Linked DNA regions of Armatimonas rosea. Each later gene encodes a partner of the first gene's protein in a complex. Links are inferred from orthologs where the notes say so. Each region holds a gene or a part of one and is shown on either strand. Other genes may lie near its edges. The genes, in order: tig and rpsG.

The links.
Region 2: the proteins of tig (region 1) and rpsG are in contact, whole or in part, in a crystal structure (PDB 3GTY), measured with the Thermotoga maritima proteins. The link is inferred for Armatimonas rosea from one-to-one orthologs. Residues at the interface, in WP_004081061.1 of Thermotoga maritima: Glu122, Val124, Val129, Leu130, Tyr133, Glu188, Gly259, Ile262, Tyr263, Glu266, Ser270, Glu273, Gln274, Glu277, Arg308, Gln311, Ile312, Ser315, Tyr316, Glu325, Arg329, Arg336, Leu363, Phe366, Trp367, Arg373, Leu377, Arg381, Leu384, Glu387; in WP_004081843.1 of Thermotoga maritima: Lys34, Lys52, Lys55, Glu59, Arg62, Gln63, Glu66, Asn67, Lys69, Val71, Arg95, Ala109, Lys110, Lys111, Gly112, Arg113, Pro114, Glu117, Glu121, Ile124, Ala125, Tyr127, Asn128, Asn129, Thr130, Gly131, Lys135, Asp139, Arg142, Met143.

The regions. Positions count from the first base shown.
Region 1 is NZ_JACHGW010000001.1:1,530,383-1,533,558, reverse strand. What follows is about bases 184-3,045. They hold tig (trigger factor), read right to left. Parts: upstream 2,447-3,045; coding sequence 920-2,446; downstream 184-919. Other genes in these bases: HNQ39_RS07090 (tetratricopeptide repeat protein), read right to left, coding at 2,794-3,045; HNQ39_RS07110 (ATP-dependent Clp protease proteolytic subunit), read right to left, coding at 282-872; clpX (ATP-dependent Clp protease ATP-binding subunit ClpX), read right to left, coding at 184-211. Also shown: more of clpX, read right to left, coding at 1-183; more of HNQ39_RS07090, read right to left, coding at 3,046-3,176. UniProt on the Bacillus subtilis protein: Involved in protein export. Acts as a chaperone by maintaining the newly synthesized protein in an open conformation. Functions as a peptidyl-prolyl cis-trans isomerase.
Region 2 is NZ_JACHGW010000003.1:585,995-589,006, reverse strand. Bases 255-2,952 are described here. They hold rpsG (30S ribosomal protein S7), read left to right. Parts: upstream 255-1,217; coding sequence 1,218-1,688; downstream 1,689-2,952. Other genes in these bases: fusA (elongation factor G), read left to right, coding at 1,796-2,952; rpsL (30S ribosomal protein S12), read left to right, coding at 807-1,214; HNQ39_RS17695 (gluconate 2-dehydrogenase subunit 3 family protein), read left to right, coding at 255-422. In the rest of the region: HNQ39_RS17700 (hypothetical protein), read left to right, coding at 1-102; more of HNQ39_RS17695, read left to right, coding at 117-254; more of fusA, read left to right, coding at 2,953-3,012.

The DNA.
Region 1 (3,176 bases):
GGCGATGGATATCGCGTGGCTTGGGGAGGTGCCCCGTGGGAAGGACCTCTTCCTGGACACTCTCAGTTCGGATGATGTCGTTGCAGAGGCCCACACAGTCGAGGCAGACGCCCCCGTGCACCCCTAGAATCAGCTTCCGAACTTGCTCTCGGCTCTTACCACACAACACACAGCGGTTGTCGTGGCGATCATACCCTCCAATACGCGGCATCCGCGCCCCCTTCACCCAACCACAGGCAAGTGCTCAGGGCTTTTTAAGCAGAGAAACCCTTGTGCCTGGATCAGCGTTTGTCACGGACGAGAACTTCATCAATCAGCCCATACGCCACGGATTCCTCTGCAGAGAGGAAGTAGTCGCGCTGGATATCGTGCTTGATGCGATCCAGGTCCTGTCCTGTATGCTTCTGCAAGATTCGCGCCAGCTGATCATTTGTTTTTAAGATTTCGCGTGCCTGGACATCGATATCGCCCGCGGTCCCACGGAAGCCCGCGCTGACCTGGTGGATCATCACGCGTGCATTGGGAAGAGCGAAGCGCTTGCCCTTGGCACCACCGGCCAGGAGGACCGCTCCCATCGACGCCGCCATGCCCATACAGATAGTGGCGACATCACAGCGCAGGAGCTGCATCGTGTCGTAGATCGCCAGGCCTGCGGTCACGGAGCCGCCAGGGGAGTTGACATAGAACTCGATATCGCGGTCCGGGTCCTGCTTCTCCAGGAAGAGCAGTGCTCCAACCACGATACTGGCCTGCTGATCGTCGACTTCCTCTCCCAGGATAATGATGCGATCTTTCAGCAGTCGGGAGAAGAGGTCCTGCTCGCGGCTACCGCGAGCGTCTTGCTCAATTACACCAGGAATCGTCAGTGGCATAGGTTTTATACTCAAAGTGGCCCTGCAGGGCAGGGCCACTTATTCTATTATGACTCGGCGGGGGTCTCCGCCTCAGTCTTTTTTGTGCGACGCTTCGGCTTGGCCTCTTCGGCAGGAGCCTCCGCGGCAGCGGGTGCGGCCTCGACAGCAGGCTCTTCGACCTTTTTCTTGGTCGCGACCTTCTTCTTGGGCTTCTCCTCAGCGGGGGCAGCCTCGACAGCAGGGGCCTCGCCTCCGGCCTTGGCGGCTTCCTCAGCCTCAAGCTCCGCCGTGGTGAGGGTGCGCTCGGTGATCTTGCTCACTCCCTTGAGGTAGGTGAGGATCTTCTCGGTAAGCGCCTGGTCGCGGTAGCGATCCAGCCCGTTCTGAGACTCGACATAGGCACGCACCGCGGCGACACTCACGCCCGCCTGCTCCGCGCTCTCGGCGAGCTTCGCATCCACATCGGCGTCCTCGACCGTGATCTCTTCGGTGCGAGCCACCTCAGAGAGCACAAGCGAGTTCTTGATGCGCTGGGTCGCTCCCACAGACATCTCGGCCTGGAGCTGCTCGACGGTCTTACCCACCGATGCCAGGTACTGCTCCGCGGTGACCTTGTTCTGCTCCAGGGTCTGCGAGAGCTGCTGGAGCTCGGCATTGACCTCGGCGCGCAGGAGCACCTCGGGGAAGTGGATCTGGCTGGTCTCGACAATCTTGCTGACCAGGTTGAACTCCACCTCGTTCTCGCTGGCCTCGACCGCGTCCTTTTCCAGACGGGTACGGATATCGGCCGTGAGCGCCTCGACACTCTCCACACGGGGGTTGACCCGCTTGGCGAGCTCGTCGGTTAGCTCAGGGAGGACACGGGAGCGGATCTCCTTGAGGGTGACGGTAAAGACGCCGCGCTTGCCGCGGAGCCCCTCGTTCTCAAAGGTCTCGGGGTAGGTCGCCTCGATGGTCTTGGTCTCGCCCTTGGTCAGGCCCACAAGCCCCGCGTCCAGATCGGGGATGTTCTTCCCAATCTCGATCATGGTCGCCTTCGGCTCGGCGAGCTCGGGCAGGTCCTGGCCCTCGACAATGGCGGTGAGATCCACCATCAGGAAGTCGCCGGCCTCGGTGACACGATCCTCAACCTCGGGGTACTCCGCGAAGCGCCCACGGACATTCTCCAGCTCTTTCTCGACATCCGAGTCCGTGATGGTGATGTTGCGGCGCTCTAGAGCGAGCCCCTTGTAGAGCCCCAGGGTAACCTGAGGGCGAAGCGGAACCAGTGCCTTGAAGACAAAGGCCTCGCCATCCTCCATGGAGACAAACTCCATGTCCGGCTCGGCAAACGCCTCCACACTGGCCTCAGTGAGCGCCTCACGGTAGGCATCGGGGACAAGCGACTCCGCCGCGCGCTGTTTCACGCGACCGTCATCGACATAGTTCTTCGCAATATGGGGCGGAACCTTCCCACGGCGGAAGCCGGGGAGCTGCAGGCTACTAATGGCCTGCTGGAAAGCCTTCTTGCGCGCGGCTTCAACTTTCTCTGGCTCAACAGAGATGGTCAGCGCGATCTTGCAGGGGTCAAGCTGCTCAGTCGTCACCTGCATCGGTGGAATTTTCACTCCTAAAAAATGTAGATTTGGTTTAGCCAACAAAAAAGGTACCGGAGATGCTACTGCTCCAGTACCCTGCCTCGGTCTTTTGGATTAGATCGAAGAGCGGGAGAAGGGGTTCGAACCCTCGACTTTCACCTTGGCAAGGTGACACTCTACCACTGAGTTACTCCCGCACACTCTACACTCCGCTCGGCGATGGGCGAGAGGGGATTTGAACCCCTACGCCTTGCGGCACTGGTTCCTAAGACCAGCGTGTCTGCCATTTCACCACTCGCCCTTACACTAGGAAACGGGCCGACACGGGATATTCTAGCCTAAGGTCGCCCTCTTGTCAAGAGTTATTTCCCAGGATGCGCACGCAAAAATATAATCGCCGTGGGATCGTCGGGAAAGTGCCGCAGGCACTCGGTCGCAATCGTCCGCCCCGCCCCGTAGAGTACCTCGGCTTTGGCGGTATCGCCGGCTTTCTTCTGGGCATCGCCAAGATCGCGGTAGATCCCCACGAGCCACCGAAACGCCGCATTGGCATCCTCTTTTTCATCTTCGCTCAGGACCTGGGGGTCTTTGTGGGCGTAGAGCTCCAGAGCGCGACGGCCATAGGGCTCGGCGACCTCGGGCTTGGCAAAGTGCCGGAAGTAGATCTCACAGAGGGTTGCCTCAATCGAGATGCTATCCGGGTTGTTGCGCTCCCCCTCCAGCAGGAAGGCAAGGGCCTCGTCTT
Region 2 (3,012 bases), on another replicon or contig:
CGCAGCCTGAACCTCCTGCTCGCGGCGTTTCTTCTGGTGGTTGCCACGGGATATTTTTTCCTGGGACGCTGGCTCGGCATGCAGGAAGAGACCGACGAGTAAGCGAAACGTAGGGCATGCTCACCGAGACCCAGCGCACGACCCTTGCCGCCTTCGCCGACCTCGTGATCCCCCCGGACGACGCGCCGGGTGGCACCGATGCTGGAGCGGTGGCCTTTGTGGAAGACCTGCTCACCCACGAACTCGCCCCCCGCGCCGCTGAGTACGCCGCGTTTCTAGACACCCTCGCCGCGGGCAATCTCACGCTCTCCCCCGAGCTAGAGTCAACCCCGATCTTCAGGCTCGCCGCCGAGACCATCCACGAAGCCTACTGGACCAGCGCGGCAGGCCAGCAGGCCGTGGGCTTCACTGTCGGGGGTTGAAATCCCCCGCCTCACGTTTTTGGGAGCGTCCCGTGGACGCAGGGAGCGCTTCGCTTAGGCGCGTCCTCGGGACGCTCTCTCCCGTGTGCCGGGCAATTCATCGCCCACACAGTGGTTGACAGCCTCTTAAAATCGCGGTATGCTGTTCAGGTTGTCTGGCGCAGGTGAGGCCGTCGCCAGGCACGACAAGATTTGCACCGCAAGCGCGGAGGAGGTTGGAGTCGGCAAGACGAAGCAATAACTCGCTTTTCATCGAACCCCTTCCCCTGCCCTGCGTGTGACGATTGCGTCGAATTCGCGGGGTTTTTGTTTGCCCCGCAGAAAGCATTCCTCTGTCCGCTTCCCAGCGGCAGTGAATTGAACTCAGGAGCTTAAAGGCCGTTTATGCCAACAATTAGTCAGCTAGTCCGCAAGGGGCGCAAGCCTGTTGTGAAAAAGAGCAAGTCGCCCGCGATGCAGGGAAACCCCCAGAAGCGCGGCGTCTGTGTCGTGGTCCGTACCCAGACCCCCAAGAAGCCTAACTCGGCGCTGCGTAAGATCGCCCGTGTGCGCCTTACCAATGGAATCGAAGTTACCGCCTACGTGCCGGGAATCGGCCACAACCTGCAGGAGCACTCCGTCGTCATGATCCGTGGCGGTCGTGTCAAGGACCTGCCGGGTGTGCGCTACCACATCCTGCGTGGCACCCTGGATACCCAGGGCACCAAGGACCGCAAGTCCAGCCGCAGCAAGTACGGCACCAAGCGTCCCAAGCCCGGTCAGGCTGCAGCACCCGCGAAAGGAAAGAAATAATCTATGCCACGCAAAGGTCCTGCACCCCGCCGCGTTATCGCGCCGGATCCTATCTACAATCAGATCATGGTCTCCCGCTTCATCAACCGACTCATGCTGGATGGCAAGAAGTCGGTCGCTGAGAAGATCTTCTACTCGGCCCTGGAGAAGGTTGAGGCCCGCGCCGGTCGTCCTGGTATCGAGGTCTTCAATGAGGCCCTTCGCAATGTCATGCCCGTGGTCGAGGTCAAGCCCCGCCGCGTCGGTGGCGCGACCTACCAGGTTCCTGTCGAGGTCAAGTCGCCCCGTAAAGAGGCGGTTGGCATTCGCTGGATGATCACCTTTGCTCGCCGCCGCAATGGCCGCAGCATGGTGGACAAGCTCTCTGCCGAGATCCTCGACGCTGCCAACAAGCAGGGCGGCGCGGTTCGTCGGCGTGAAGAAGGCTTTAAGATGGCTGAGGCCAACAAGGCATTCTCCCACTATCGGTTCTAGGTGGCTTAACAAAGCCCTCGCCGCCTGGACCGAAAAGGCCAGGCGGCGTTTCGCTGTCTGGCGTTCTGTAGTCAAGTAGGGCAGTTCGTCGGAAGGAAACAGGAAAAATGGCCAGAGAATACTCTCTCGAAAACACGCGAAATATCGGTATTGCAGCACACATCGATGCGGGCAAGACCACGACCACAGAGCGCGTCCTGCTCTACACCGGCGTCAACTACAAGATCGGTGAAGTGCACGACGGCACCGCTACCATGGACTGGATGGAGCAAGAGCGCGAGCGCGGTATCACGATTACCTCCGCGGCGACCACTTGTTTCTGGGGTCTGGATGGCTACGACGAAGCCGAGGACAAGAAGAAGTTCGATGATGGGGCGCGTAAGAACACGCACCGTATCAACATCATCGACACCCCTGGCCACGTCGACTTCACGGTCGAGGTTGAGCGCTCGATGCGCGTCCTAGATGGCGCGGTCGCGGTGTTCTGCGCCGTGGGTGGTGTGCAGCCCCAGTCCGAGACCGTCTGGCGCCAGGCCAACAAGTACAAGGTGCCTCGCGTTGCCTTCGTCAACAAGATGGACCGCGCCGGTGCTGACTTCCTCACGGTTGTCAAGCAGGTCAAGGATCGCCTCGGTGCCAAGCCCGTGCCCCTTCAGCTCCCCATCGGCGCTGAGGCGGACTTCAAGGGCATTGTCGATCTGATCACCATGAAGGCCTACAACTACTCCGACGACTTCGGCAAGAAGCCGCTGGAAGTGCCGATCCCGGCCGACATGCGCGACCAGGTCGATGAGTACCGCGCTCTTCTGGTGGAAGAGGCCGCGACCATCGACGAGGCCCTGATGGAGAAGTACCTGGAGGGCGAGGAGCTCACCATCGACGAGATCCGTGCAGCGATCCGCAAGGGGACACTGTCCATGGAGATCACCCCGATGATCTGTGGCTCCGCGTTCAAGAACAAGGGCGTCCAGTCCATGCTCGATGCGGTCATCTACTACCTGCCGTCTCCGGTGGATGTCGAGGCCGTTCCGGGGATCAATCCGGACACTCTGGCCGAGGACGAGCGCAAGCCGGGCGACAATGAGCCCTTCTCCGCGCTGGCCTTCAAGCTCATGAACGACCCGCACGTCGGGAACCTGACCTTCTTCCGTGTGTACTCGGGCACCCTCACCAAGGGTAGCTACATCTACAACGCGACCAAGGGCAAGAAAGAGCGCGTCAGCCGCATCCTTCAGATGCACGCCAACAAGCGTGAGGAGATCGATGTGGTGTACTCGGGCGATATCGCCGCAGCCGTGGGTCTCTCGGACACCACGACCGGAGA